Regions from separate parts of the Gallibacterium sp. ZY190522 genome, predicted to be linked through region 2. Evidence: riboswitches for the same ligand, from Rfam matches in the RefSeq annotation. Region 2 holds a riboswitch; the other holds the start of a gene.

Region 1 (16,234 bases), 280 kb from region 2:
CGTAATGAAGTGCGTAACTATCTAAGTGGTAATGCATTGTATTGGATAGAACGTTACGGTTTTGACGGTTTGCGGGTTGATGCGGTTGCCTCAATGATTTATCGAGATTACAGCCGTGCAAATGGCGAGTGGATCCCGAATCAATATGGTGGGCGTGAAAATTTGGAAGCGATCAATTTTTTACAGCGTACCAATGCGTTATTACAGGATGAACAGCGTGGGGTATTGGCGATTGCGGAAGAGAGTACCGCATTTCCAGGCGTTAGCCACGATACAAAAAGCGGCGGTTTAGGTTTCCAATTTAAGTGGAATATGGGCTGGATGAATGATACGTTGCGTTATATGAAATTAGATCCGATTTATCGTAAGTATCACCATAATTTATTAACATTCGGGATGATGTATCAATATAGCGAACATTTTGTGTTGCCATTATCGCATGATGAGGTGGTCCACGGCAAAGGCTCTTTGTTAAGCAAAATGCCGGGTGATTGCTGGAAACAATTCGCTAATTTACGTGTTTATTACGGTTATATGTGGGGCTTTCCGGGTAAAAAACTGCTCTTTATGGGGAATGAGTTTGCTCAAGGCAGAGAATGGAATTATCAAGAAAGTTTGGATTGGTTCTTGCTCAATGACGAATACGATGGTTGGCATAATGGTGTTCAAAAATGGGTGCGAGATTTAAATCATCTTTATCAACGTTATCCAGCATTGTGGCAGCAGGATCAGCATCCTAATGGTTTTGAATGGTTAGTTGTGGATGATGCGGAACAATCGGTTTTAGTATTTGCTCGTTATGCGAAAAACGGTGATACCGTAGTTGTCGTGTGTAATTTTACTCCTGAAGTTCGTCATAATTACCGTTTTGGTGTGCGTAAAGCAGGATTTTATCGTGAGGTGCTGAATTCCGATGATGCGTCCTATAAAGGTAGCGGTGTGAATAACGGTGAAGGCGTTTGGAGTGAAAAAATCGAAAGCCACGGTAAAGCTAACTCAATCAGCATTGATGTGCCGCCACTAGGTGCAAGTTATTTTGTATTGGAAAATGCAGAGGATGATGAAAATGATGATGCGAAACTGGCAGAAGCTACAACAGCACAGCAAGCGGTTACTGTAGCAACCAAGGGAAAAGAAATCCTTTCAGATACTAATAATAGTAAAGTAAGTAAAACGGCTTCCAAAAGAAAACCGGCTAAAAAAGCGAAATCAGTGAAACGAAAAACTAATAAATAATGATTATGTAGCATAGGGATTAAGTAGTTATGGTTCATCATCTTAAACGGCTGAAATCAGGTTCAATTAGAGAATTTGAGATAGAGAAAAAGCAGGTCTTTATTGGTTATGATTATCCGATTGGTTGTCATCGTGCCGAATTTGCTGGCAAAAAAGGCTTTAATTTTGTTTTAGTTGCACCCCACGCTACCAAAGCTTGGCTTTGCCTGTTTGATGAGCATAGCCACGAAACTCGTTATTCAATGTTCAGACAGCAAGATTGCTTTACTCTTTTTGTAGTTGATGTTGATGTAGGGCAGAAATATGGTTTTCGTTTAGAGGGCGATACGGGGCTTCCTTATTGTTACAATGTCACTAAATTGTTGATTGATCCCTATAGTCGAGCAGTAGAGGATTTGCCTTCATTGTTCACTTTTGATCAATTAAAGCTATTCCACTGGAATAATCAAGAAAACAATGCTTGGCTTGCACCGAAAAGTGTTATTACTGAAGATGATTTTGATTGGCAAGATGATCAAGCTCCACGAACACCTTGGTCTCAAACTATTATTTATGAATTACACGTTAAAGGATTTTCTAAATTAAATAATGCTATATCTGTAGCATCAAGAGGAACATTTTCGGGGTTAGCTGATGAATCTAGTTTAGCATATTTGCGAAACTTAGGGGTAACTGCAGTAGAATTATTGCCAATAATGTTGCATTTAGATGAACCTCATCTACAGCAAAAACATAAAAGAAACTATTGGGGCTACAATGTGTTAGCACATTTTGCCCCAGATCAAAGGTTATCATCAATAAAAGCTGTATCATTAGAATTGAAATCTGTAGTAAGAGCCTTGCACCGAATGGGGATTGAAGTGATTTTGGATGTAGTTTTTAACCATACGGCGGAAAATGATATTTCCGGACCAACGCTTTGTCAGCGAGGCATTGATAATTACCTTTATTATTGGCATCACCAACAGCAATATGAAAATTGGACTGGTTGTGGAAATAGTTTAAATCTATCAGAACCTCGTGTATTACAGTGGGTAATGGATTGTCTGCGTTATTGGGTCAAAGAATTTCATATTGATGGTTTTCGCTTTGATTTGGCAGCCGTATTGGGTAGAACGCCACAATTCAATGCAAAAGCTGCTTTTTTTACTGCACTACAACAAGATCCTGTTTTAGCAAATTGTAAGCTGATCGCTGAACCTTGGGATATTGGTTCAGGTGGTTATCAATTAGGATCTTTCCCTGATTTTTTTGCTGAATGGAATGATCGTTTCCGTGGTGATATTCGCCGTTTCTGGTTAAGAGATAGTCAACAGCTTGGTGTATTAGCACAACGCTTTGCCGGTAGTGCGGACACTTTTCAACATCAATATCGTTCTCCTCATTGTTCAATAAATTTTGTTACCGCACATGATGGCTTTAATTTACAGGATTTGGTCAGTTATAACGAAAAGCATAATTGGGATAACGGCGAAGATAATCGTGATGGAGATAATCATAATTTTTCTTTTAATCACGGTGTAGAGGGAGAAACTGACGATATTGATATTAAACAACAACGTATATTCAGTAAAAAAGCATTGTTGGCAACAGAGTTATTGGCATTAGGAACGCCTATGTTATTGGCAGGAGATGAAATTGGTCATAGCCAGCAGGGCAATAATAATTGTTATTGTCAAGATAATGAATTGACGTGGTTAAATTGGCAAGAAACAGATACAGAATTGCAACAATATGTGGTAGATCTCATCGCTTTACGTAAAGAAATGGCGATAACCGGTATTTATGATGATTGGTGGAATACCGAAAATGCACAATGGTTTACCCCTCAGGGCGAACCGATGCAAACACAAGATTGGCAACAGGGACGAGCCTTAGCGTTGTTATTACAAGGAAAGTATCTATTACTTTTTAATGCTAATCGTGGTGAGCAAATTTTTCAGCTTCCAGCCGGAATTTGGCAGAAACGGTTTGGCGAGGGTCTCAGGATCGAACAATCTCAAGCGATTGTGGCACATCTGGGAGTTGTTATTTTAATGCAATCACTTATTGAAAAACGATAACCACAGGAGAATATTATGAGCGCAGCAACAGCCACTACAACGAAAAACGCTATCCCAACGCGTGAAAGCATTGCCAATGATACGTTAGTTCTTATTTTAGCTGGGGGACGAGGTTCTCGTTTGCACGAAATGACCGATCGTCGAGCGAAACCTGCTGTTTACTTTGGAGGGGCACATCGTATTATTGACTTTGCCTTATCTAATTGTCTTAATTCAGGTTTATTAAAAATTGGGGTAATTACGCAATACGAAGCACATTCGTTATTACGTCATTTACAACACGGTTGGTCATTTTTACCGCGAGAACGAGGACATTTCGTGGATATGTTGCCGGCTCGTCAGCAATTAAATGATTCTACTTGGTATCGAGGTACGGCGGATGCGGTATGGCAAAATGTTCCAATTATGAAAGATCATTATCGTCCTAAATATGTGCTTATTCTTGCCGGCGACCATATTTATAAGATGGATTATATGCGTATGATTGAAGATCATATTGAATTCGGTGGTAAGGCAACTGTAGGTTGTATTGAAGTGCCGAAAGAGGATGCAAAGGCATTTGGTGTGATGGCGGTAAATGAAAAATTAAAAGTGGAACAGTTTGTAGAAAAACCGTCAAATCCACCAACATTACCACATAAACCTGATTCATCTTTGGCATCAATGGGAATTTATGTTTTTGATGCTGATTATCTGTATGATATTTTGGCACGTGAAGCTAGTTACGAAAATACCTCTCACGATTTCGGTAAAGATATTATTCCGGCGATGGTGAAAGAAGGATTGCTTTATGCCCATCCGTTTGAACGTTCAAGCAAAGGTAGAAATACACAAGGTTTGATCTATTGGCGTGATGTAGGTACTTTGGAAAGTTACTGGTCGGCAAATATTGATTTAGTCAGTGAAAAACCTCAACTGGATATGTTTGACAGTAGCTGGCCGATTCGTACTGTACCTAAACAAACGCTACCAACAAAGTTCTTCTATAAACATCCACATAAACAAACTATTGATAATTCACTTATCGGGGGGAGTAGTGTAATTACTGATGCGGAAATCAGTAATTCGGTGCTGTTTGACCACGTTAGGGTAGACGAGGGATCAAAAATTGAATATGCAGTTATTTTGCCTCAAGTAAAAATTGGCAAAAACTGCGTATTACGTCGTTGTATTATTGATCGTAATTGCCACATTCCGGATGGTATGAAAATTGGTGTAGATCTTGAATTGGATCGTCAACGTTTTAGGATAAGTAGTAAAGGGGATATTGTATTGGTAACAGAGCCAATGCTGGAAAAACTTTTTGATCAAGAAGAATCAGCGATTGATGCAACAAAAACAGATAAAGAAGAGTAATCTGTTATTCCTGTCTTAATAAATATCCGCTTTTTATTGATAAAGCGGATATTTTACTTAAAAAAATTAAGGTTAAATCAATGAAAGTACTTCATATTTGTTCTGAATTATACCCATTAATTAAAACTGGCGGTTTAGCTGATGTAATGGGTGCATTACCATTTGCACAACAAGCGGAAGGTATGAATGTTAGGGTCGTTTTACCAATGTATCCGGCGGTAGCAGAAAAACTTCCGCAACATCAACATTCATTACATTTATTCAGTTTTGCCGGACATATTGAAATTCGTTTTGCAGAATATAAAGGCATTGGCATTTATTTAATTAATGCACCACATCTATTTGATCGCGGTGGTAATCCATATCATAACGAATATTATCAGGATTATTCCGATAACTATTTACGCTTTGCAACGCTTGGTTGGGTAGGAGCTTCCTTAGCCGCTGGAGCAGATCAGTGGTGGGGCGAGGCGGATGTTATGCATATGCACGATTGGCAAGCTGGTTTGGCAGCAGCTTATGCTACTGCTTGGCAATTACCATTGAAGAAAATTTTTACCATCCATAATTTAGCTTATGCAGGTATGTTTAATGCCCGTCATATGGCGGAATTACAGCTGCCATATCACTTTTTCCACGTTGATGGTTTGGAGTTTTACGGACAAATTTCTTATCTTAAATCTGGTTTGTATTATGCCGATGAAATTACAGCAGTAAGTCCAACTTATGCTAAAGAGATTACCGATCCTAGTATGGCATACGGTTTTGATGGTTTATTGCAAACTCGAGCAGCCCAAAATCGCTTACACGGTATCTTAAATGGTGTTGACGATCAAGTTTGGAATCCTGCAACAGATAACTACATTGCTAAAACCTATAAACACGGCAAAATGCAAGGTAAGAAAAAAGACAAACAGGTATTGCAGGCAGAATTCGGTTTAACAGAAACAGAAACTGTACCCTTGTTAGTAATGGTTACTCGTTTAGTGGAACAAAAAGGTGCAGATTTGGTGATTAATGCTGCAGAAGCATTAATAAATCGTGGTGTGCAATTGGCTGTGTTAGGAACAGGTGCACCACATTTTGAAGAAGCTTTACGTCAATTAGCAGCGAAATACCCACAACAAATTGGTGTAAAGATTGCGTATAACGAAGCTCTTTCTCACCAAATGGTGGCTGGTGGTGATGTTATTTTAGTACCGAGCCGTTTTGAACCTTGCGGGTTAACACAATTATACGGCTTAAAATATGGTACTTTGCCACTAGTGCGTGCGACCGGTGGATTAGCTGATACGGTAGTAGACACCACACCGGAAACACAAAAACAAAAAATCGCAACTGGTTTTGTGTTCCAATTTGCAGATGTGGAGGGTTTTCTTTATGCTATTGATCAAATGTTGTCTATTTGGCAAAAACCACGACAATGGAGTTTAATACGTTCTACTGCGATGAGCCAAGATTTCAGTTGGCAAAAAGCAGCAAAAAGTTATTTTGAATTGTATAATAAATAATTGATCGAAACTAAAAAAGCATTTCCAATGAGTGATCTGCACCCTAAAGTTAGTCTTATTATCCAACACATAGGGTGCAGATTTTTATGGCTGAATATAGCCGAATTTGTAAGTAGCAAGTCGTTGATTGCTATTTTCAATACTACGAAAGCCTTTTTATTCACCTATCTTACGTTTGCCGTTTCTAGACTAACATTGATTGCTCAATTCAACATTCCAAAACAGAGAAGTAACATCTGACTAAATCTGTTTATATTTCGATATTGAAGGATTACAACTACAACCTAAAAGACGGACTGCAATGAAAAAATACAGATTCAGTCCTTAAAATTGTAGTTTAACTTTTCGGAATAAATCAGTAGAATGCTTTTTATATCGAAAAATTAACAACTCTAAATTCAATAATAAAGAGCAAACCTGATTATCAAAAAGTGTATTTTGGGAAGGAATTATTCATTTTTGGATATACTGTAAATTAATGTAGCATTAACTTTTATATTAAAAGTGACAGGGTAGAAGAGCTTATTACGATAGATAATTTTGAATAATCTACATATTTCAACCCAAAAAGAAAAAAGAAAGGTCTATTATTCAAAAAATAGACCTTAAAAATGGATAATAAATATTACTTAATTTCAAAGCTTTCTAAAGTTGCACCTTTGTCAATCTGAATTTGCATTGCTTTTGGAGTTCTACCTTGACCAGTCCAAGTTTTTCTAGAACCATCCAAATCTGTATATTGATATTTTGCAGGACGAGGAGCCCGTTTTTTATGTTGAGATGGATTGAATTTTTGTAAGCTCATCACTTCTAACAATTCTTCCGGAGAAATACCTTCTGATTTTAATAATTCTTTATATTTTTCAATTTTTTCTTGATGAGCAGCAATACTCTGTTTTTTAGATTCTTCTTCTGCTTTTCTTTCTTCAACAACTTGTTCAAATTTACTGAAAATTGTCATTAATTGTTCAAAAGATAATTCACGAGCTACAAGGCGCAATGAGCGAATATTATTTAATGTTTTTAATAACTCTTCCATTAATAATTCTCCTATGGATATGTTAATAGTATTGGAATAAAAAAGAACAAAGTGATTTTATAGAAAATAATAGAAAAGGTAAATATAAAAATTAATAAAAGAATAATTAAATAATAAATATAATTTAAAAGAACTTGCTTTTTTTGTCACTTGTTGTATCTTTTAGCCACCTGAAGTAGAGGTGCGATTATTATAAGTAGCTTCTTTGAGCTGACAGCTTTGAGAAGAAGGGAAAGGAATAACCGCCGAAATCAATTAAGCGTCATCTTAATTGGTTGGGATCGTTGCCGAAAGGGACGATACTGTCATAGTATTATTTTTGTTTAACTATGGAGCGCTACGAGTTAAGGTGGTTAATCTTTTTTATCCTTCCTTATTTGTGAATCCTTTTGAACACTCGCTAGACGCTTTTGCTTTTTATTAGGTTAGCGTTATGGAACTTACTGATTTTTCTTCTTCTGTGTGGTCGATTGTACCGCCATTATTAGCTTTAACATTAGCCATGCTAACAAGGCGTGTGCTTTTATCATTAACAACAGGGATTGTTGTTGGTGCATTAATGTTGACGAATGCCAATCCGCTTGATGCGGCAATTTATATTAAAAATAGTGTTTTATCATTAGTCTATGGTGAAGACGGTATTAATCATAATAATGTGAATATTATTATTTTTTTATTAGTGTTGGGTGCATTGACTTCATTACTAACTGTATCTGGAAGCAATCAGGCATTTGCTGCTTGGGCTCAAAGACATATTAAAAATAGACGTGGTGCAAAATTATTAACTGCGTGCTTGGTATTTTTTACTTTTATTGATGATTATTTCCATAGTTTAGCTGTGGGAGCAATTGCTCGTCCGGTAACTGATAAATTTAAAGTTTCTCGTGCAAAATTGGCCTATATTTTGGATTCAACCGCCGCACCAATGTGTGTATTGATGCCTATTTCAAGTTGGGGTGCTTATATTATGACGCTTGTTGCTGGATTATTAGCAACACATTCAATTACAGAGTATTCGCCGATGGGGGCATTTGTGGCAATGAGTGCGATGAACTATTATGCAATATTTGCCATTATCACTGTCTTTTTCGTTGCTTATTTCTCTTTTGATATCGGCTCAATGGCTCGCCACGAAAATCAAGCATTACAGGCAGAGCATAACAGTGAACAACAAGATGAAGAAGTTGTTAAAGGGCGAGTTAGTGCTTTAATCGTACCAATTTTAGTTTTAATTGCCGGTACAGTGTCAATGATGATGTATACTGGATATCAAGCATTAACGGAAAATGGGCAGTCTTTTTCAGTTTTAGGGGCATTTGAAAACACGACTGTTGGTATTTCGCTGGTTGTTGGTAGTTTAATTTCTTTTGTCGTTGCTTCGTTATTTGTATTCAATACCATCAGTTTTACTGACTATATTAAAGCTATTCTTCTTGGTTTTAAATCAATGTCCGGTGCAATTACTATTCTCTTTTTTGCTTGGACAATTAATACTATCGTTGGTGATGTTAATACTGGAAAATATTTGGCTAGCCTTGTCAGTGGCAATATGATGACACAATTATTGCCTGCATTATTATTCCTTCTTGCCATTATTATGGCTTTCTCTACTGGGACAAGTTGGGGGACATTCGGAATTATGCTACCAATTGCAGCAGCAATGGCAGCAAATGCCGATCCTGCATTAATGTTGCCTTGTTTATCAGCTGTAATGGCGGGCGCTGTGTGTGGTGACCACTGCTCACCAGTATCCGACACTACAATCTTGTCTTCTACTGGCGCAGCTTGTAACCATATTGACCATGTTACAACACAATTGCCTTACGCAGCAGTAGTTGCAGTTGCTTCATTTGCTGGTTATATCGGGGTAGGTTTTACAGATTCAGCCATTTTAGGTTTTGTAATAACTGCCGTTGCGTTGACGATTTTACTTTTCATTTTTAGATCTCAACGGAAAATTTCAAAATAAATTAAATAAAAATTATATTTTATAAAATACGGCTTTATGCCGTATTTTTTTTGATTTTTTCTAAAATCATTTTATTTTTTTCTTTAAAACGCTGCTTGTTTAGCATTAACTTCTAAAGTTATTCTCATTTGTCGATATGTGTTGCTATAGACAAAGTTAAAAATATGCAGTAAAACTAAATCACAACATCAATAAAACAAGAAAATGGAGAAGGATATGAAAAAATTATCTGGTGCGGAAATGGTCGTTCAATCATTACGAGATCAGGGTGTGGAATATTTATTTGGTTATCCCGGTGGTTCGGTGCTAGATATTTATGATGCTATTCATCAACTTGGCGGTATTGAACATATTTTAGTACGTCACGAGCAGGGGGCAGTCCATATGGCAGACGGTTATGCACGTTCAACAGGCAAAGTTGGTTGTGTTTTAATCACTTCTGGTCCTGGAGCAACGAATACTATTACAGGAATTGCCACAGCCTATATGGATTCTGTTCCATTGGTGGTGCTATCCGGTCAGGTAATGGGGAATTTAATCGGTAGCGATGCATTCCAAGAGTGTGATATGGTCGGTATTTCTAGACCAGTCGTGAAACATAGCTTTTTAGTGAAGAAAGCAGAAGATATTCCTTATATTATGAAAAAAGCATTTTATATTGCTTCAACTGGTAGACCTGGCCCAGTTGTTATTGATTTACCGAAAGATGTACTTAATCCGGCAGTCAAATATAATTACAGTTATCCGGAAGAGGTACACTTGCGTTCCTATAATCCGACTTTACAAGGACATAAAGGACAAATTAAGAAAGCACTTAAAGCTATTCAAATTGCCAAGCGTCCTGTTTTGTTTATTGGTGGTGGGGTGATCACTTCAAATTGTACTGAAGAAGTAACTCAATTTGCACATAATTTAAACCTTCCTGTGACTGCATCTTTAATGGGATTAGGTGGTTTCCCAGGTGATGATAAACAATTCCTTGGAATGCTTGGTATGCACGGCACCTATGAAGCCAATAACGCCATGCATCAGAGTGATCTAATTATTGGTATCGGAGTACGTTTTGATGACCGAACTACCAATAATTTGGCAAAATATTGTCCTTATGCTCAAGTGATTCATATTGATATTGATCCAACTTCAATTTCAAAAAATGTTATTGCTAATATTCCAATTGTAGGTGATGCGAAAACGGTATTAGATGAATTTTTAACTTTGTTAACAGAAGAGGATATTGCGAAAGCACAACAATGGTTATCTGATTGGTGGCAACAAATTGAACAATGGCGAGAAAAACATTGCTTAAATTATGAAAAAAATAGTGAAGTAATTAAACCGCAGCAGGTTATTGAAACACTTTATAAATTAACTAAAGGAGAAGCTTATATTGCTTCAGATGTAGGGCAACATCAAATGTTTGCAGCATTGCATTATCCTTTTGCTAAACCGCGTCGTTGGATCAATTCAGGAGGATTGGGAACAATGGGTTTTGGTTTGCCGGCAGCATTAGGGGTGAAATTGGCACATCCTGAAGCAAGCGTTGTCTGTGTAACCGGTGATGGCAGTATTCAAATGAATATTCAAGAACTTTCAACGGCAAAACAGTACGGAATACCAATAGTGATTGTTAGTTTAAATAACCGTTTCTTGGGAATGGTAAAACAATGGCAGGATATTATTTATGCTGGACGTCATTCACAATCTTATATGGATTCATTACCTGATTTTGTAAAATTGGCTGAGGCTTATGGACATATCGGAATGCGAATTGAACATCCTGACGAATTGGAAACTAAATTAGCGGAAGCATTGGCAATTAAGGATAAAGTGGTATTTGTCGATATTCGTGTTGACGAAACTGAACACGTTTATCCAATGCAAATGCGTGGTGGTGCAATGAATGAAATGTATTTAAGCAAAACGGAGAGATCATAATGCGTAGAATTTTATCAGTATTATTAGAAAATGAGTCAGGTGCGTTATCTCGTGTCGTTGGATTGTTCTCACAACGTGCTTTTAATATCGAAAGTTTAACCGTTGCGCCGACAGATGATCCGACACTTTCCCGTATGACAATTGAAGCTTATGGTGATGAACAGGTATTGGAACAGATTGAAAAGCAATTACATAAATTAATCGATGTCTATCGCGTAATTAATCTAAGTGATGTCGAGCACGTGGAGAGAGAAGTATTGCTGATTAAAGTTAAAGCTCAAGGACAGGTGAGAGAAGAGGTAAAACGGATGGCAGATATTTATCGTGGACAGATTGTCGACGTTACGCCAAAAACTTATACCGTTCAGTTAAATGGTGATAGTGAAAAATTGAACGCTTTTATTAAAGCCTTAAAAGAGGAAACTTCCGTCATTGAAATTGTACGTTCCGGTTTAATTACGCTTTCGCGTGGCGAGAAAAATTGTCTACTATTGTAAAATACCTCAAGAAGAAAAATGTCGAGTATAATTAAAACTCGACATTTTTTATTTCTCTTTTTCTTCCTTCGCCGATAGAATTTGCTGTTGCAGTTGTGCCAACACTTCAGTTGGTTCTAATTCCAGAGCAATACAATATTGAATAAATTCAACAATATCCAAACATCTGTCGCCGGTTTCAATCTTTCCTATCAGCGAATAAATAACACCGAGCCTGTCGGATAAAACCCGTTGCGATAAACCTAATGTTTTACGTTTTTTAATAAAAAGTTCACGTAAAAACACCTGTTCCTGAGAATAAATAGATGATCTTAATTTTTTCATTGCACCTATTTTAGGTTCGCTAATGAACCTGTTTTAGGTGCAAAATCAAAAATTAGGAGGAAATATGACTGATGCACTATCGCAAAAAACAAAGACTGGGTAACTGCGGCAATTATTGTCTGTATTTTTGCCGTTTTAGGCATTCTCTTTTTGGGAATGGTGTTTGTTCCTTTAGCTGCCATTATTGCGATAATCGGCACTATTTTTGCGATAAAAAGTAGAAATACGAAAGGGATATGTCTAAATATCCTAGCGTGGGTTTTAGTTTTCATTGGCTTAATCACTTCGCCGATGTTATTGGCATTGATCGGATTAGGCGGCGCAGGATTGCAATAGTAAGGAGGAAGAATAATGCGCAAATGTTATTCTTTTTTTTCTATTTTAGTATTAAGTGGCTGTGGTATGGTCGGCAATACAGTGATTTCTGATGCTTCACTACAAAGCAAAGCGGCTTTTGCACTCAATACAACGGCAGATAAGGTAACAATCAGTCATCGTCAAGCGAGTTTAGATGATATTCGCTTTACTGCCAATATCGGGAAAAAACAGTATCAATGTTATATTACAACGGTTGCCGGAGTAATTTCTTCTGATGCTGTTTGTTCCGGAACAACAGGAAATAAAAAACGCTCTTGTAATGCGTTAGAAAAAGCGGCAAATCGCTGCTGATACGGCATAAAGGATTGAATAAATAAATTCGATCCTTTCAATAAATGTCTAATTCTATTATTGCTATTATCGTCAATCAGTTTCGTTATCCGAACTTCTCAATTTTTTCTCATAATTTAATTAATCACCTTATCTGCTGTTTTTTATTGATAAATCAGCTGATAAAAAAAGGGAAACGGTGATGTTTCCCTTTTTTCAATTTTAGCAATTAATCACAAATTACCTTAACAGCTAAACCACCCTGAGAAGTTTCTCGATATTTGGCATTCATATCTTTGCCGGTTTCATACATTGTTTCTATTACTTTATCTAATGTTACTCGTGGCTGTGTGTTACGACGTAACGCCATTCTGCTGGCATTTATTGCTTTTACGGAAGCAATTGCATTACGCTCAATACAAGGTACTTGTACCTGACCACCGACCGGATCACAAGTTAATCCAAGATTATGTTCCATTGCAATTTCCGCCGCCATACAGACCTGTTCCGGTGTGCCGCCCAAAATTTCTGTTAAACCGGCTGCCGCCATTGAACAGGCAACACCAACCTCACCTTGGCATCCTACTTCAGCACCGGAAATCGAGGCATTCATTTTATAAAGCGAACCGATAGCACTGGTCGTTAATAAATAACAATCACGCACTTCATCGCTAATTGGTGCAATAAATTTTTGATAATAGGCAAGTACTGCAGGTACAATACCGCAAGCACCATTCGTTGGTGCTGTAACAACACGACCGCCAGCAGCATTTTCCTCATTTACCGCTAAAGCATACATATTAATCCAGTCAATCACTTTCATTGGGTCATTTGATAATGAATTATTAGCTTCCAATAAGCGACGTAATCCAGCAGCACGGCGTGGTACTTTTAATGGGCCTGGCAATAAACCATCTGTATGTAATCCGTGTTGGATACATTCCTGCATTGTTTGCCAAACTTTGGCAAGATGTGCCTCCAATTCCGTTTTTCTATGTAACGCTAATTCATTACGCAACATAATGCCAGAAATAGCTAGTCCGTTTTCTTGGCAGTGATGAATTAAATCGGCAGCACTTTGATAAGGGAAGGGGACTTGTTGCTCAGAAGATTGTTCTTGGTGAAAATGTGCTTCATCAACAATGAAGCCACCGCCAATAGAGTAATATGTATTGCTGTAAAGGCATTCATCTTGATGATAGGCACTGATTGTCATACCATTTTCATGCAATGGCAAAAAAGTAGAATGAAATTGCATATCTTGATAAAAATCAAAAGCAATTTCGTGCTGAGCTAATGCCAGTGGAAACCGTTTCTGTTTTTTAATCTGATCAATAAAGAGAGGAATGTGATCAATATCCACATTATCAGGCAAGTATCCTGCTAAGCCGAGAATAATGGCTATGTCGGTATTATGTCCGCGACCGGTCATAGAAAGCGAACCATAGACATCAATATGCAACCGGGTAACTTGCTCTAATTGCTGTTGTTTTACTAAATGATCAATAAATTCTTTACCGGCTTTCATTGGGCCAACAGTATGAGAACTTGAAGGTCCTATGCCGATTTTATACATATCAAACACACTAATCATAATACGCTCTAATTTTTTATTATTCTGATAAATATAGCCTTAGGTCATTAACCTAAGGCAAAGGATGTAAATTTTAATGAAAAAGCGAGAACTATGCCACGAGATTATAGACAATATTTGAAATAGCGATTAACCCCATCACCACCACAAAAACATTGCTTAACTTACCGCTGTAACGTTTCATTGCCGGAATACGTTTAATCGCATACATCGGCATAATGAACAAGATCATTGCGATAATAGGGCCGCCTAGAGATTCGATTAAACCTAAAATGCTTGGGTTGATAATCGCTACACCCCAAAGTGATAATAAGAAAAAGAGTGCTGAAACAAGGTTTAAACGGCGATGATTAATATTCGCGGAATGTTGGTTTTCGCCTTTTAATTTGAGATATAACCCCTGTAAACCCTCTCTTGCGCCCATATAATGACCAAAAAATGAACTGGTAATCGCTAAAAAGGCAACCAAAGGACCAAGATAGGAGATATAAGGATTATCAAATTTATTGGCAAGGAAAGAGAGAATAGCAATATTTTGTTCTTTGGCTAATAACAAATCTTCCGGTGTTAAGGTTAAAACGCAACTAAAAACAAAGAACATCACAAACACTAATAAAATGGTCGCTGTGCCTTTTAATGTTTTGCTGGCGTGTTGTTCAGTAGTTGTGAAAGATTTATATTGACGTTGCTGTGAAAGCACAAAGGAAGAAATAGCAGGTGAGTGATTAAATGAAAAAACCAACACCGGAATGGTAATCCATAATGTTAATAAAAATTGCTCACCGCTCGGCATTTCTTGCAACATACTGGTGTTCCATTCAGGAATAAGATAAATCGACAACGCAAAAAGAATAAATACCAGCGGATAAACCAACCATTCCGTTACTTTTAACACCACTTTTTCACCCAATAGGAAAATACCGATTAGGCTACCGATTAAAATCAATGACAGTAAAACCCTTGATGGTGAAGCCATTCCTAATTGGTTTACCATAAATGAATCAACAGTATTGGTAATGCCGTTACCATAAATAAGAAGAATAGGGAAAATAGCAAAGAAATAGAGTAGCGTAATTAATTTACCGGCGGTCTTACCAAAATGTTCCTCCACCACTTCGGTTATATCGCTGCCCGGTTTGCTGGAAGAGAGCACAAAGCGTGCCAATCCGCGATGGGCAAAATAGGTCATAGGTCCAACTATTATGGTCATAATGACTAATGGCCAAAAACCACCTTTGCCGGCATTAATTGGTAAAAATAAAACACCTGCGCCTACGGCGGTGCCGAATAAATTCAGCACCCACGCCAGATCAAATTTATTCCAAATATGCGTTTTTGGACAAGATTGTTCCATTGCAGAACTTAGAGTTTGCTCATTTAACATACACACACCTTAGTTTATGAATTGATTAATAATAATTTTTTCAGCGTTATGATAGATAAGGTGTTTTTTGAATTCAAAACTTAATAAAAAGAAATGTTCAAGAATGTGATCCGCTTCGAAAAAAACGTTTCGATGAATTACATTTTTGAAACATTGTGTTGATAAATCAAACAGATAATGCTTAAAAATTACTCTTTGATAAACTGCTGATATTCAGCTAAAAAGTGTTCAAAATCTTCCAATCCACAAATTGCCATATTTTCTTCATCATAAAATTGAAGATCATCTTCTAAAATTTCATCAGAATTTTTTTCTGAAAAGAGAATATTGGCTTTAACCATCACTTCATCGTGATTAATATGGACGGAAAATTCCTTGCCCGGAATAATTTTGTCGATGCCATAAGGGGCGGAATGACACGCTTTTATTACTGCCATTAATTCAGCAATTTTGTTCAAATCACCACGAATTTCACTGTTTGCCCAACGTGCAACTGCTTCGTGTTCCATTGAACAACTGACATTAATTGTATTGCGATCAATGCGATAGAATTGAAATTCCATTTTATGCCCCCTTAAGATAAGAAAAGAAGGCTATGCTCGGATAGCCTTTTTAAATTAGATGCTGAAAGATGAACCGCAACCGCAGGTTGTTGTCGCATTTGGATTATCAACAACA
Region 2 (16,234 bases):
TTCACGTCCACCACTGACAACAGGATAATAATTTTTTCGTACGGTAACTTCATTAAAGCCGAGATTTTCATACAATTTTCTTGCTTTTTGATTGGATTCTCTTACTTCTAGCCACAAGGTTGTAATCCCTTTTGCTATTAATTCATTCATCAAATGTTGTAATAGTGCTTTGCCGAAACCGTTTCCTTGAAATTGCGGATCAATTGCAATATTAAATAGTGTTGCCTCATCAAGAACAGTTTGACAGATACAAAATCCAATAATGCTATTTTGATATAAAACCTTAAAATTAAGGTAATTATCACCCTGATTATTTTTGAGTGTAGCTAAACTCCAAGGCACACTATGTGCCGCTTGTTCAATCTGAAATAGTTGTGTGAAATCGTGATCAGTGATGGTTTGAAATTGTATTTTCATTTTGTAAAAAGTGCTGGATTTGTTGCCAAATGGTTCGTTTTTGTTGAACGGACAAGATTAATGTTGAATTTAATGAAATGATTTGTGTGGCAATTTTGGCTAATGCTGAGTTTTGAAATTGTGATAAACAATCTTCAACACAAAACACAAGCAGTGGATGATCGCTCTCTAAACGTTGTAATTGTTGACAGTTTATAATTAAGGCTTTATCAGTAGTTGTTTCTGCTGCACGTAGTAAATCTTGTATTAACTGTGATCCTATTATCGAATGCTGTTCTGATAGAATAATGGTATGAATATCGGCTGGCACATTAATTATTCCTACACCCTGTAACACTTCAGGATGTACTAATTGCCAAAAGGTAATGCCCATTTCTTGCAGTAACAACTCTCGTCTGTTGATCATTTTCTTCTCCAAAATTTAATGCTGCCAATCATAGCATTTTTGTTTTAGAAATACAGAGCAAAAATAAGAAGAATAGAACAATTTTAGAGAGTTCTTTCTACGGTTTCAGTGAATTTTAAATCCCTCTTTCACAAATGTATCACCATTGTTAAAATAGAAACTTCATAATAAGGAGAGGTAGATGAATACAATTTCATTGGAGGCTCAACAAGTTAGAGCCGCTTTATTGTCTAAAGGTCTGGAAACACCAATGATGCCACGTGTGGGGACTCAGGATGAACGTCGTCAAAAAATCGAACAGCATATGAAAGAGGTAATGACGATTCTTGGTTTAGATTTAAGAGACGACAGTTTAGAAGAGACACCTAAACGTTTGGCAAAAATGTATCTTGACGAAATTTTTAGTGGTTTGGATTACCATAATTTCCCGAAGATTACTCGTATTGAAAATAGAATGAATGTTAGTGAAATGGTGTTGGTGAATGATATTAATTTGACCAGCACCTGTGAACATCATTTTGTTACTTTTTCAGGTAAAGTCGCAGTTGCTTATTATCCTAAAAAATGGGTAATTGGCTTATCAAAAATTAACCGCGTAGTTGATTTCTTTGCACAACGTCCTCAAGTTCAAGAAAGATTGACAGAACAGATTTTAACGGCATTTCAAACGATTTTAGAAACGGATGATGTGGCAGTTTATGTTAGAGCAACTCACTTTTGTGTAAAATGTCGAGGAGTTCGTGATGCGAATAGCTTTACAGTCACCTCTGCCTATGGGGGTATTTTCCGTCAGGATCGTGCCACTAAGCAGGAATTTTTATCTTTGATATCAAAATAGTTTAAATTTTAAAATTTTATTGCTATTGAGGCTGTGATATACTCTTGCCCGCAATAACTTGTGGGTATTTTATTGCAATTTTTGCTATGAAATAGTGTTTTGTTTCGCTATTGAAGTAGAAATAGCAATAAAATTCGAAAATAAACATTAACACAAGTAACCTCTCGTATGGGTTACCACTGTAAGGATTTTTATTATGCCAATTATTACATTACCTGACGGATCTCAACGTCAATTTGAACAACCGGTTACAGTGCTTGAAGTGGCACAAAGTATTGGTGCAGGTTTAGCTAAAGCGTGTATTGCCGGACGTGTGAACGGTGTGCGTAAAGACGCTTGTGATTTAATCAACGAAGATGCAAATGTTGAAATTATTACTGCTAAAGATGAAGACGGATTAGAAATTATTCGCCACTCTTGCGCTCATTTATTAGGTCACGCCTTAAAACAACTCTATCCTAACGCCAAAATGGCAATTGGGCCAACGATAGAAAATGGCTTCTATTATGACATTGATCTTGATCATTCTTTAACTACGGAAGATTTAGAGAAAATTGAAAAAAGAATGTTGGAGTTAGCGAAAACTAATTATGACGTGATCAAAGAGCCGGTTTCTTGGCAAAAAGCACACGATGTATTTGAACAACGTGGTGAGCCGTACAAAATGGCAATTTTAGAAGAAAATATTGAAAAAAACGCTACACCGGCGCTTTATCATCATTTGGAATATATTGATATGTGTCGTGGTCCACACGTCCCTAATATGCGTTTCTGTCATCACTTTAAATTGCAAAAAGTGGCTGGAGCTTATTGGCGAGGCGATAGCAATAACAAGATGTTGCAGCGTATTTATGGTACAGCTTGGGCAGATAAGAAACAGCTTGCTGAATATTTGAAACGTCTTGAAGAAGCGGCAAAACGTGATCACCGTAAAATCGGTAAAGCGTTAGATTTGTATCATATGCAGGAAGAAGCGCCGGGAATGGTGTTCTGGCATAATGATGGTTGGACAATTTTCCGTGAATTGGAAACTTTTGTTCGCACTAAATTAAAACAGTATGATTATCAAGAAGTCAAAGGTCCATTTATGATGGATCGTGTACTTTGGGAAAAAACCGGTCACTGGCAGAACTATGGTGATTTAATGTTCACTACTTCATCAGAAAACCGTGAGTATGCGATTAAGCCGATGAACTGTCCTGGACACGTGCAAATTTTTAATCAAGGTTTGAAATCTTACCGTGATTTACCATTGCGTATGGCGGAGTTTGGTTCTTGCCACCGTAATGAACCTTCAGGTTCTTTGCACGGCTTAATGCGTGTTCGTGGTTTCACTCAAGATGATGCACATATTTTCTGTACTGAAAATCAGATTGAAAGCGAAGTAACTTCCTGTATTAAAATGGTTTATGACATTTATAGTACATTTGGCTTTACTGATATTTATGTCAAACTTTCAACTCGTCCGGAACATCGTATCGGTTCTGATGAAATGTGGGATCGTGCTGAAGCGGATTTGGCAAAAGCACTTGAACATAATGGTTTAGAATATGAAGTGCAGCCGGGAGAGGGTGCATTCTATGGTCCGAAATTGGAGTTTGCTTTACGAGATAGTATTGGTCGTGAATGGCAATGTGGCACTGTTCAGTTAGACTTTGCGTTACCGGGGCGTTTAAATGCTTCTTATGTGGCGGAAGATAATGAACGTAAAACTCCGGTTATGATTCACCGCGCTATTCTAGGTTCAATTGAGCGCTTCATCGGTATTATTACCGAAGAGTATGCAGGTTTCTTCCCAGCGTGGTTAGCACCGACTCAAGCAGTGGTAATGAATATTACCGATAGCCAAGCAGATTATGTGCAAAAGGTTGTTAAAACCTTATCTGATGCCGGATTACGTGTGAAATCAGATTTACGCAATGAAAAAATCGGTTTCAAAATCCGTGAGCATACCTTAAAACGTGTGCCTTATATGTTGGTCTGCGGTGATAAAGAGATTGCTGAAGGCAAAGTAGCAGTTCGTACACGTAAAGGTGCAGATTTGGGTACTTTTAGTGTGGAAGAATTTGTTGAGATCTTAAAAAATCAAGTAAGAAATCGTGATTTAAAACTTCTTGGCGAAGAGTAATCAGAGATTGAGAATTAAAAAGCGACCGAATGGTCGCTTTTTTATATGAGCACTGGTAGGAATCCCCATCCTTTAGGACGGGAGGACGTCAAGATAAGAATCTATGAGTTATGCGTTTTGGATTAGTTGCTCAATCTTTTTTAGCCCGTTTAGCCTAGTTTTGCTCAAGCGTTGGTCAATTTTAAGTTGTTGTAATAATGGTGTGATTTGCAAGGTAGAACGCTCCTCTAATGGTGTTTCCGCAAGAATGGTTTTAATGATGAATAAAATGCCGTTTAAAATACGAGCATCACTGTAGGCGATACAGTGATCGCCATCAAGTTTAAACCACAATCGACTTTCACAACCTTCAATAAGCGGTATGTTTGAGAGAGTTTCATCATCAGGTTTTTCTAATTGTTTAGCTAGAAAAATTAATTGTCGATAACGCTGTTCCCAAGTTTGAGTTTGAGTAAAAAGTTGCTGAATTTCTGTAAATGTCATTACTCCTCCAAAATGGCGAGCGCATTATTTAAAGCATCAAAAAAGCGCTCAATATCCTGTTGATTATTATAAGGGGCAAAGGAGAGGCGTAAAGTGCCATATTGGTGTAGAAAATGCAAATAGGGTTGAGCGCAATGTTGACCAGCACGCAAAGCAATCTGTTGTTCACTTAACAGTGTTGATAAATCGCTATTTTCAATATTATCAAATACAAAGCTAACAATATGCCCATCATTTGCACTTAATACTCGACAATGTGGATATTGTGTTAAGCGTTGACGTGTAAGGCTAGCTAACATTAATGTATGATGAGCTAATGTGGCGTAATGATATTGTTGTAGCCAAGCCAATACTGCTCCAAACCCGATAACTGCGGCAATGTTAGGTGTTCCTGCTTCTAAACGATAAGGTAATGGTTGGAAAGTACTGTGTTGTAACGTAACATTTTCCACCATTTTGCCCCCATAAAAGAGTGGTTGTAACTGATTGAGAGCAGATTTTTTACCACTTAATATGCCTAGCCCAGTTGGGCCAAACAATTTATGAGCGGAAAAAGCAATAAAATCAATGTCTAATGCTTGTAAATTAATTTTATGATGTAAAACAGCTTGCGCAGCATCAAGAACAATAAATGCATTAGGTGCAAGTTGACGAATTAGTGTGCAAAATTTTTCAATCGGTTGGCTATAGCCGGTGACGTTTGATACCCAATTTAGTGCAACAATTTTGGTATTAGAGGATAATGCCTGTACTAATGCCTTTTCATCAATTTTATAATTTGTCTGTAGCGGTAATACCGTTAATTGCAACTGTTTCTGCAATGCCAGTTGTTGCCAAATAACAAAATTAGCGTGATGTTCCGCCTCACTAATGATGATTTGATCGCCTGCCTGTAGAAAATGATCTAAACCATAGGCAATGGCATTAAGACTGTGTGTTGTACCGGAAGTCCAAACAATGCAATCTCTATCTTCTGCACCGATAAAGTTAGCTGCTAGTTGTCGTGCTTGTTCAAAATGCTGTGTTTGTTGCCAATCGTATTGGCTACGATGAACTGAGCCGGCAGACTGATAAAATGCGACTGTCGTATCAATCAGCGTTTGTGGTCGTAATGTTGTCGCCGCTGAATCCAAGTAAACGGCAGCATTTTTTGTTTGAAAAAAAGGAAAGTCTTTACGAAACTGTTCAATGGTGAAAGATTGCATTGTTATCCTTAACGACACAAAGAGTTACAAGGAATTCCGTCGTGGTTGCCATCAAGATAATCAGCATTGCACTGTTTAAAATACGCAGTCGCTTCAGCACAAGAATTAAAACTTTTACAACTACGATGTTGCTGACAATTTGCAGGGGCAGTTACGGTTTTTTGTTGTTTTGTTCTTATATCGACATTACCTAGTGTTGGTACTGGCGGATTATCTAACTTTAAACTAGGATTTTTACTATGTTTTCGCCAATTACTTGGGTAAATTGGATTATCATCTTGCCATAAACCACGACGTTGTTGTCTGGCTTGCACTTCGGCAGCTAAATATTGTTTATCGTGCATATATTGACGATAAGCCCAAGCTAACCCTTGTTGTACCATTATAAGATTGATATTTCTCCCTTGTGAATCAAATACTTCTGCAAGAACACGATGATATTGATCGTATTCGCTTGAACTTAAACGCACCTGTTTTTTAAAAATTAATTGTGATAACAATTGACGGGAACGATCACCGTAAGGTTGTTTTTTTTCCGGAGCATCCACTTGGGCAAGACGAACTTTAATTGTTTTATTGTTGGCTAATAAACAGGTAAAAGTATCACCATCACTAATTGATACTACTTGGCAGTTGATTTCTCGAGCGGCAATACTGTTCAAAGTAAATAGTGAAAAAAATAAGATAATTAATAGTTTTTTCATCATAATTTCATCGATTAAAGTGTGACATAGATCACAAAATAGGAGTAAAATAGTGACTTATTATGGCATATTTCGATAAAAAATGTTTTATAAAATTTTTCAATTATTTCGTTCTATTGCAATTCTGTACGTGATGTTGTACTTGGGAGAAGTGATTAATTATCTGTTTCCGATAGGTATTCCTTCCAGCATATGGGGATTGTTACTGTTATTTATCTGTTTAGTGCTGAAATTGATAAAAAAAGAGTGGTTATTGCCGAGCGGTGCATTATTAATTCGCTATATGGCATTGCTTTTTATTCCTCTCAGCGTGGGTATCATTGATTATTTTGATATATTGACAGAACAGGCGGTATCGTTATTGATCCCGACTGTAGTCAGTACCTGTTTGGTCATTGTGATGACCGGTTTGTTGGCTGAATATCTGTATTCATACCGCTCTTTTGCCAGATTGAGAAAAAAAGCGGAAAAACGGGCAGTGAGGGTTACAAAATGATTTATCTCTATTCCGTATTAACCATAGTCGTGTTTGCCATTGCGGTAACCATTAATAAGAAATTAAAATCTATCGTTTTTAATTCGTTTGTTTTAACGGTTTGTGCATTAGTTACCATTTTATTGATTTTTCACATTCCTTATCATTCTTATATTGCTGGTAATAAGCCCTTGAATATGCTGTTAGCTCCGTCTATTGTTGCGTTGGCGTTGCCTTTATATGAACAATTGCCACAGATTAAAAAATCGTGGCGTAGTATTTTATTTATTACCACATTTTCTTCTGTATTTGCGATGTTTAGTGGAGCTTTTATTGCATTTTTATTAGGTGCGAACAATCAAGTAATGGCGACATTATTTGCTAAATCAATTACCACACCATTGGCAATGGCAGTATCTCATACTATCGGTGGTGTACCGACCATTACTGTTGTGCTGGTGATTATTGCTGGATTGGTTGGTTCGGTATTTGGTTACAGTATTGTTAAATTGTTAAAATTAAAGTGTAGTGAAGCAATAGGTTTATCTATTGGTGCGGCGTCCCACGCATTAGGAACTGCAGCCTGTATGGATGTAGATAAAAAAGCAGGTACATTCAGTTCTATTTCGTTAGTATTATGTGGTGTGATTACCTCATTATGTGCACCGTTGTTATTTGATTTATTTTTAATTGTGATGAAGATTTTTTCTTAACCTTTGTAAAAAATAAACCCATCAGTTTTACAACTGATGGGTTTTTCTTCAGGAATCAGATTAACCTGGTAATAGCAGATTAGGAATAAAGGTAATAATTTGAGGGAAAATTGTAATTAAAACCAGTGTCGTGAAGATTGGAATTAAGAACGGTAGTACTCCTTTAGTAACCGTACTGACTGGCATATTACCAACACGAGCTACCACAAATAGCGCCATTCCCATAGGTGGAGTTAAAATGCCGATCATCATATTCAAGGTTGTCATCACACCAAAGAAGATTAAGTCAATATTGAAGTGTACTGCGATAGGAATCAACATTGGCAATACAAGGAATTGTAATGCTAAAGCATCGATAAACATTCCTAAGAATAACAACAATAAGTTGATCATCACTAAAACCATCAATGGTGAATCAGCAAAAGTAATAAAAACTTTTGCAATTTTCATTGCAACCTGTTCACGTGCGATCATATCGCCAAAAAAAGTTACGGTCATTACCATCAACACGGTTACACCAGTAATCGCTACTGCCTCTACACAACTTTTGAATAAACTTTGCAAAGTGAGTTCTTTATAAACGAATTTACCGACAACAATAGAATAAAGAGCGGCAATAACAGCAGCTTCCGTTGGGGTAAATAAACCTGAGAAAATACCGACAATGATAAGAATTGGCGTCAATAATGCCCAGATAGCGCCTTTAAATTCACGGCAAAGCACATCTAACGAAGCTTTTGGCGTACGTGGATAATTACGTTTTTTAGCAATAAAATAATTCATTACCATTAACGCAATAGTAACTAATACACCCGGCACAAAGCCGGCAACAAATAATTTTGCGATAGATTGATTGGAAATCACACCATAAATAATCATTGCAATGCTTGGTGGTACTAACGGCCCGATAATACAAGAGGCTGCTGTAATGCCACCACACATATCGTCATCATAACCGGCATCACGCATTGCTTTAATTTCTAACTGACCTAAACCACCCGCATCAGCTAGAGCAGAACCTGACATTCCGGAGAAAATCAAACTAGCACCGATATTGACGTGTCCCATACCACCACGATAGTGTCCGAGTAATGCCTTTGCGAAATCGAAAATTTTAGTGGTAATACCACCAGTGTTCATCAAAATTCCGGTAAGAATAAAGAATGGCACACTTAATAAAGAGAAGCTGTTTAAGCTGTCTACTAGTTTTGAAGATGCAGCATTGACCACATTCCAACGCGTCATTGTGAAGTAGAGAATAGTGGCAATAAAGAGCGACCAACCGACTGGTGTGCCAATAAACATAATGATCAACCAAACTAACAGGACGATATAAACAGATTCGCTGCCGAATTTTACGTAGTTGGTCACGCGTAGAATTTTAAATATATCCGGATGAATTAAAATTAATGAAATCAATAAAATCGCACTAATAAGAAAAAATGCAGCAGGAAAATAACTCAAGTTATTACGATAGTTCTCAACTTGTGCTTGTAAGAAACGGATTAACATTAACACGGATAATAACGGTAATGCGGCATAAAGCCATTTTTCAGAGATACCCAATGAAACAATCTCAAAAGTAGCTCCATTGTAGAGTTTAATTCCAAAATGGATAAATAAAATAAGCGAGATGAAAATTAACAACTGAGAAAAAGAAACTGCTGCTTTTCGCATTTTTTCAGACATCATATTAGTTAGAAAGTCAATAAAGACGTGTTGTTGTGTCCGAATACCCATTGAAATACCAAGCATTCCAACGTAAACAAATAACAATCTAGCTAACTCTTCACTCCAGATTAAAGGATCATTAAAAACTTGTCGTGCCAAGATTTGTGCAGTAAGAACAACAAATATAATCAAAAACAGCACACCACCTAGCCACTCTTCGAGTTTATTAAAATATTTCATAAATATAACCCCATACATCTTAGGTTAGAAAATCCTTAGCGTCGTATGACGCTAAGGTTTGTAGGATTATTTAGTCAAAGCATTGATTTCAGCAATTGCCTCTTCACCTTCTTTACCATTTTTCTTAATGTATTCTTCATAGTAAGGTTTCATTGCTTCTTTGAATGGGGCGAGATCCGGTTTAGTAACTGTCATACCTTTGCTCTCAAAGTAAGCAATAAGATTTTTTTCACCATCTTCAAATAATTTTGTATGGTAATCAGCGGCTTTTTCAGCGGCATCTTTAACTACTTTTTGCAGATCTTCAGGCAAATCTTCAAGAGTTGCATTACTGACTAAATAAAGTTGGTCATTAAGAATATGGTTGGTCAAGGCTAAATATTTTTGAACTTCTTCAAACTTTTGTGCCTGAATGGTTGGCAATGGATTTTCCTGACCATCTACAGAATTGGTTTGAAGTGCTAAATAAACTTCAGAAAATGCCATTGGGGTAGGTGCAGCACCGGAATGTTTTGCATATGCAAGGTTAGTTGCGGCATTTGGTACACGAAGTTTTAAGCCTTTCATATCTTTGATGCTGTTAATGGCTCGGTTAGAAGTGGTTTGGCGAGTACCGTTATAAGCATCGGCTAAAATGGTGATGCCCAATTCATCGTGGATTTTTTTTACTAAATTTTGACCATATTTAGTGTCAAATAATGCTTCTTTTGCCACTTTGAAATTTGGAATCATATAAGGAAGTGCAAACACTTCTGCTGATGGGTAGAATAATTGGAAACGGGCAGATTCACCGAAAGTGAAATCTAATGCACCATCACCAAGTTGTTTAATCATTGAGCGGTCGTCACCAAGTTGAGCACTTGGATAAAGTGAAATTTCAATTTTGCCTTTAGAATTTGCTTTAACTTCTTTAGCAAAAAATTCAGCAGCTTTGTATTCATTTGATGTTGGACCGGCTACTAAGCCCATTTTTAAATCATATTCTGCGGAAAATGCGGTTGCAGAAAGACCCATACATAGTGTGGCAAGTAATAATTTGTTAAATTTCATTGCGTTTCTCCTATAGAGTTAGATAGTTGGGGTGAAAGTAGCAGATCGTACAAAAGTAGACGGTGCTCGTTTCTTTTATGATTACTATAAATCATTTTTTTATTATAAATGAAGTAATATTTCATTACTGAGAGATAAATCACAAAAATTACAAAAAATTCATCATATTTGTGTTAATTTTGAGTAAAAAAAAGCCTTTGCGTTGGCAAAGGCTTTCAGTTGTATCTAAAATTATTCAAAAAGTTCTTTGTGTAATTTACGAACGACATCATCCGCATTTTCACTTTTTACTAATAGACAAACGTTGTTATTGCTTGCTCCATAGCTGATCATACGCACATTGTAATCAGCAATGGTGTTGAATAAACGTTTTGCTACGCCGGCGGCGTTATGCAAATTGTTGCCGATTAAAGCAACTAACGCTAAACCAGTGTCCACTTTAACAGAAGAAGTCTCACTTAATTCAGTTAAAAGCTCATTAGAAAGCAATTCCGCTCCGGAAGAGGCAGAACCGGTTTTATCCAATGTTAAGGCTATGCTGACTTCTGAAGTGGTAATAGTATCTACAGAGATTTTGTATTTTGCTAGGATATTAAAGACATTTGCTAAAAAGCCTTGTGCGTGCAACATACTTAAACTGGATAAAGTGACTAGTGTTTGATCACGGCGTAATGCAATCGCACGGAATAACGGACGAGGTTGCGGATCACGAGTTACCCAAGTTCCACCTTGTTCTGGTGCTTTACTTGAGCCGACAAAAACAGGGATATTGCTACGTACGGCTGGTAATAAAGTTGCTGGATGAAGTACTTTCGCACCGAAAGTTGCCATTTCCGCAGCTTCAGAGAAGCTCATAGTATCAATTTTTTGTGCTGCTGGTGCAATACGAGGATCAGTGGTATAAATGCCGGCAACGTCAGTCCAGATTAATACATCATTGGCATCCAAGACTTCCGCTAATAGTGCAGCAGAGTAATCACTACCACCACGACCTAAAGTTGTTGTTTTGCCATTTGGCGCACGACCGATAAAGCCTTGAGTAATAATAAGATCACCACGATCAATTAAAGGTTTTAATACTCGATCACAGTTTTGTTGAGTTAATTCATCATTTGGCGCTGCTTTGCCATAATGATCGTTGGTTGCCACCAAAGTGCGAACATCAATCCAAGTGGCACTTGCACCTAGCTCACGTAAGACTTCCACGAAAATTAATGTAGACATCATTTCGCCGTGGCTGATGATTTCATCAATTAATGCCGGTGAAGTAGCTAGGGCTGCTGCATCTGAAAGTGATTCAATATTATCTAATAAACGATCAATTTCTTCTCGTAATACTGCCGCATCTTTAAGTTCATCTAAAATATTATATTGGATTTGTCGAACTTGATTGAGTAAGTTTTCACGTTCTGTTTTTTCACACCCATTAGCAAGAGCTACTAATAAATTGGTGACGCCAGCAGAAGCTGACAACACGACAACACGAGTTTTCGGATCAGAAATAACAATTTTTGCGCAAGACTGCATTGCAGCGTAGTTAGCAACGCTAGTACCACCAAATTTAGCAACAGATAAATGTGACATAGTTTTTCCTTAAATAATGATATTGTGAGTAAAATTAAATTTGCAGAAGGTTAAGGAAAACTTGGAAGAGATGAAACTTGACTTGTTCAGAAGCTCTCCATCGTTTACCGATGACAGCCTTAGGGATTCAGCCCTAATAGCCGATAAACAAAACCCTGGTAGTGTTGTTTATCTCGGCGAAACTCCCCTGATTATTTCTCTTTGGTGCCAGACCTAAAAATAACGACCTGAGTTCCGCGCCTCTCCTGCGTAGCCGAAGCTACAAACCTGTATAGAAATACCTGTTAATGAGAGAATTGTCAAATAAAATTTTAAAAATTAAACTTTTCTAATAAAATAAATTCAGTTTGTGGTGAATGTTGTTGTAAATATTGTTGTAAATATTGTTGGCTATCCTGTTCGATTAATTTATCTTTTTCAGGGAAACGGTTATAGACCAATGCCTTTACTTCAATGTTATGTTGTTGACAAACCATCAGACTCAACAAAGTATGATTGAGACTACCTAATTTACCTGATGTGACTAAAATCAATGAATATTGGCGTTCAGCGATAAAGTCAAGTGTGGTTTTATCTGTTTGATAAGGAACGGCTAACCCTCCAGCCCCTTCAAGCAAGACATAATCATATCGCTGTGCTAATAATTTGGTTTTTTCATCAATAATTGAAGCATCAATATGTCGATTTTCTATTTTTGCTGCTAAATGTGGAGAGCAAGGATAATGAAAAAGATAAGGGCAGGTGTTACCGTTTAAATCGTCTTCGGTCAGTTCAATTCCTTGAATTTTTCGATGAACTAAAATATCGTCTGAAATGTTATCACAACCAGTTTGTATCATTTTTTGCGTGATAACAGAAAAACCTTGAGCCATTAAATTTTTGGCATAAACACCGGTGGCTACGGTTTTTCCAACTTCGGTATCGATACCGCTGATAAAAAGAACATTTTGCATCGCAATTCCTTATATTTTAGCTAAAAATAAACGCATTACTATACGCACATTGAGAATGGGATCAAGCAAAAAGCCATAGCAATATTTTGCTATGGCTTTAATTGGAATGTTACTGTTTAACGATTAACAGTAAATTAGAAACGATAACCTAAACCAACGAAGAAGATGGTTGGGTCAAGAGTAACACGTGCTTCTTGAGAGTGCATTTTACCATTAGCCTCTTTCAAATCGAAAGTCGCTTTGGTCTTAATTTTAGCCCACCATACAGAGGTGTTGAAGAACAATTTATCGGTAATATTGATATCAATACCAGCATTTACAACTGGACCCCAAGAATCCTTCAATTTAAGATTATGTGCAGTAACACCTAATCCTGCATTGTCAATTGTTGAATTAAAGTGAGTATCAAAGAAATGAGTATAATTAATACCTGCACCGACATATGGGCGAGCCGGAGAATTTGCATCTAAGAAATAGTATTGTAAATAGAGACTAGGTGGTAAATGTTTGGTTTTCGCAATAGTACCGACATCTTTAATATCATTATTACCTACAGAAAGTGTATTTAATTTAATTTCGTGGCTAAATGGAGATGCTGCCAATAATTCTACCCCAAGGTTATCGGTAATCATATAAGTACCGGTTAAACCAAGTTGTGCATTACTGTTTACATCAAAATCATAAGATAATGGAAGATCACTTTTATAGTTGTGAGTATCGGTATTCGGAACAGCTAAGATTGGACCACCACGAACAAAGAATTCACCAGCTTGGTGAGCCATTGCCGCAGAAGAAGCTGCTAATAGTGCAGCGGAAGTTGCAAGTGCTAGTGCTAATTTTTTCATAAAACCCTCCTTGAAATAGGTATCTGAGACATTGTCTTAATGACGGCAATAAAGATACCTCTTTTGGGTAGGCATTTTTTTGATAAATATCAATGAATTTATAATTAATCGGGAACTTTTTAACTATATCAAAAATAATAAAGTGAAGTGCAAATATAAAACAGAATTTAGATCAATTTTCGTTTAATTGTGGCAGCAACCACTGTTTTAATACCAGTGCGTGATTATATTGCGGATCTTTAGCAGCATAGAGCAGCGTAACATTTTGTTGCAATAATTTCTGTTTGCATAAAGATACAAATTCAAGACCATAAGGATTATTATTTAATTCAACGAGATAGTTCTGCTTGAACTGTTCAAATTTATCAGCTTCGTGATTGAACCATTTGCGTAATTGCGGTGAAGGTGTAATTTCTTTTGCCCATAAATCAATTTCAGCATCAATTTTTTTAATGCCTCTGGGCCATAACCTATCTACTAAAATACGAAACCCATCGTAATTGTCGATGGGTTGATAAATACGCTTAATTTCTAAATTATTCATATTAGCAATGATATTGTTTTAAGAATGGCAAAATTGGATCACATTCAATTGCCGGTTCGATTGGTTCTTCAGTATCTTGCTCTTGCACTTTTGATTGTTTAGTATCTGAATTTTCCTTCTGTGATTTTTTGTTATCTGTTGTTGTGTTCGTCTTTTCTTCATTCATAGCGTTTTTATCGTCTGTTTGCGTGTTTGTTGCTGTTGATTTTGTGTCTGTGTTAACAGTTTTGGTGTCTGCGCTAACAGATTGGGTTTTCATATCGGATTCCTTCATTTTTGATGCCTGATTTGCATCGGCACTCTTTTTAGTTATCTCTTGCGTTGAAGAGGTTCGTGGTTGCGATGATTTAATTTTACTCTCTACATCGCTCGTTGTTTGTTCTACCGCACTATTATCTTGTTTTCTAACCTTATTAGTTTCTGTTGCTGATTTGTCGCTGCCATCAGCTTTAATTGGTTTTTCTTCTTTTGTACTTGAACTGTGAGTACTGTTTACACTGGAGTTATCCGCTTTTACTTTTTCCTCTGTTTCAGGTGTTTTAGCAGATTGTTGTGTATTTTCGGTGGAATTGCTACCAGCAGTTTGTGTGCTTGAATTTGCTTTGGTTGCATCGGCATTTTCTGTTACGGTTGTTGCCGTCTGTTCTTCTTTCTTTTCACCTAATAAACGCGGTTGTAACTGCTTGAAACTGCTTGGAGAATCCAACCAAATGGCAATAAATTCTCGATTAAATGTGGGATCAAATCGTTCAGTTAAAATAGTGTCATTTAAAACAAAATAACCTTCGTTATCCAAGGCAATATAATTCAACACGTCGTCAGGTTTAAAATCGGGAAAATTCTTTATAAGGCGTTTTCTTAAATTTTCTGCTTGATCAGTTGGCATTTTATCCAATGCCATCTCTTTGAAGAGAGAAATTGCAAAGTTTTTTCCTTCAACTGGTTTGGCAAATTTAATTCTTAACATAAGTGGGCGTTGTTCACTGCTGTAAGTACCGTTTTCAGTGAATAGAGAAACGGTATAAATATGGAATGGTCCCCAGTTATATTCAGCTTTACCAACCTGTTTCCAATTAGCATTGGCAGTAGTGGTATATAAAAGCAACAGTAGACTAAAAAAGCAGAAAGAGAATAACTTCATTTATTTACCTAATCTTTCGATGTGTGGTGTTATATGGCGAGCTATTATATCAAGAATTTGTAAAGCGTAATCAGGGTTACAGTGAATTTGTCTAATTTTTATCGAAAGTAACCCATTTAGCCCGTCAATTAAGTTTTAATCTAAATGCCGGTGTTCCAGATAGAGTACTGTGGCGGCAACACGAGAATGTACGTTCAGTTTGCGTAATAGATTTCGGATATGTACTTTAACAGTTTCTTCAGAAATAAATAATTGATTAGCAATTTGTTTATTAGATAAACCGGTAGCGATAAGTTTTAATACATCCATTTCACGTTCGGTCAATAGTTGTAATGGATCATTAGCGGAGTGATTGTCTAACAGGCGTTGTTTAACAGCATCGCTTAACACAACCTGTCCTTCAGCAATTTTTTTCAACTGTATTAATAAAGTGTCCGGTTCAGTGTCTTTTAATAGATAACCGTCAGCACCAGCTTCTATCAGTGCAAAAATATCAGAACGAGCATCAGAGACAGTTAAGACGGCAATACGAGCATCAATATCATCAAGTCGTAATGCTTTTAACACATCTAAACCGGACATCCCTTTCATATTGAGGTCTAGAATAATCATATCCGGTGAGAATTGTTTGGCTAATGCCAACCCTTCAGTGCCATTACTGGCTTCAGCTAATATTTCAAACGAATCATCTAATTGTAAGAGTTGAGTAATGCCTCGACGCATTAATGGGTGATCATCAATCACTAAAACTGTTGTTTTCTTCATCTAAAATAACCCCATTTTTTCAAAAATACGCTACATACTATCACAAGATGGATATGGAGGTGTGTTTTTGCT

Evidence for each region. A riboswitch is a leader RNA that binds a small molecule or an ion and turns the genes downstream of it on or off. The one in region 2 is predicted to bind lysine.
Region 1: linked by a shared signal. The riboswitch ahead of ACXPAV_RS04395 (Na+/H+ antiporter NhaC family protein) and the one ahead of lysC (lysine-sensitive aspartokinase 3) in region 2 are both predicted to bind lysine.

Annotation. Positions count from the first base shown of each region.
Region 1 is NZ_CM135118.1:873,060-889,293, forward strand. It holds gene glgB (1,4-alpha-glucan branching protein GlgB) at 1-1,236, shown strand, start outside; gene glgX (glycogen debranching protein GlgX) at 1,266-3,299, shown strand; gene glgC (glucose-1-phosphate adenylyltransferase) at 3,315-4,655, shown strand; gene glgA (glycogen synthase GlgA) at 4,736-6,166, shown strand; gene ACXPAV_RS04390 (H-NS family histone-like protein) at 6,792-7,205, opposite strand; lysine riboswitch at 7,374-7,553, shown strand; gene ACXPAV_RS04395 (Na+/H+ antiporter NhaC family protein) at 7,639-9,174, shown strand; gene ACXPAV_RS04400 (acetolactate synthase 3 large subunit) at 9,391-11,109, shown strand; gene ilvN (acetolactate synthase small subunit) at 11,109-11,606, shown strand; gene ACXPAV_RS04410 (helix-turn-helix domain-containing protein) at 11,655-11,930, opposite strand; gene ACXPAV_RS04415 (hypothetical protein) at 11,936-12,289, opposite strand; gene ACXPAV_RS04420 (hypothetical protein) at 12,282-12,599, shown strand; gene ACXPAV_RS04425 (L-serine ammonia-lyase) at 12,808-14,172, opposite strand; gene ACXPAV_RS04430 (HAAAP family serine/threonine permease) at 14,264-15,556, opposite strand; gene ACXPAV_RS04435 (UPF0231 family protein) at 15,745-16,119, opposite strand; gene erpA (iron-sulfur cluster insertion protein ErpA) at 16,174-16,234, opposite strand, start outside.
Region 2 is NZ_CM135118.1:1,155,153-1,171,386, reverse strand. It holds gene rimI (ribosomal protein S18-alanine N-acetyltransferase) at 1-417, opposite strand, end outside; gene ACXPAV_RS05745 (DNA polymerase III subunit psi) at 389-823, opposite strand; gene folE (GTP cyclohydrolase I FolE) at 1,005-1,661, shown strand; gene thrS (threonine--tRNA ligase) at 1,858-3,789, shown strand; gene ACXPAV_RS05730 (SufE family protein) at 3,898-4,272, opposite strand; gene ACXPAV_RS05725 (aminotransferase class V-fold PLP-dependent enzyme) at 4,272-5,477, opposite strand; gene ACXPAV_RS05720 (thermonuclease family protein) at 5,486-6,181, opposite strand; gene ACXPAV_RS05715 (CidA/LrgA family protein) at 6,264-6,677, shown strand; gene ACXPAV_RS05710 (CidB/LrgB family autolysis modulator) at 6,674-7,369, shown strand; gene ACXPAV_RS05705 (TRAP transporter large permease subunit) at 7,430-9,280, opposite strand; gene ACXPAV_RS05700 (sialic acid TRAP transporter substrate-binding protein SiaP) at 9,347-10,330, opposite strand; gene lysC (lysine-sensitive aspartokinase 3) at 10,562-11,914, opposite strand; lysine riboswitch at 11,997-12,167, opposite strand; gene bioD (dethiobiotin synthase) at 12,226-12,867, opposite strand; gene ACXPAV_RS05685 (OmpW family outer membrane protein) at 13,002-13,712, opposite strand; gene ACXPAV_RS05680 (DUF488 domain-containing protein) at 13,885-14,256, opposite strand; gene ACXPAV_RS05675 (hypothetical protein) at 14,258-15,397, opposite strand; gene ACXPAV_RS05670 (response regulator) at 15,533-16,162, opposite strand.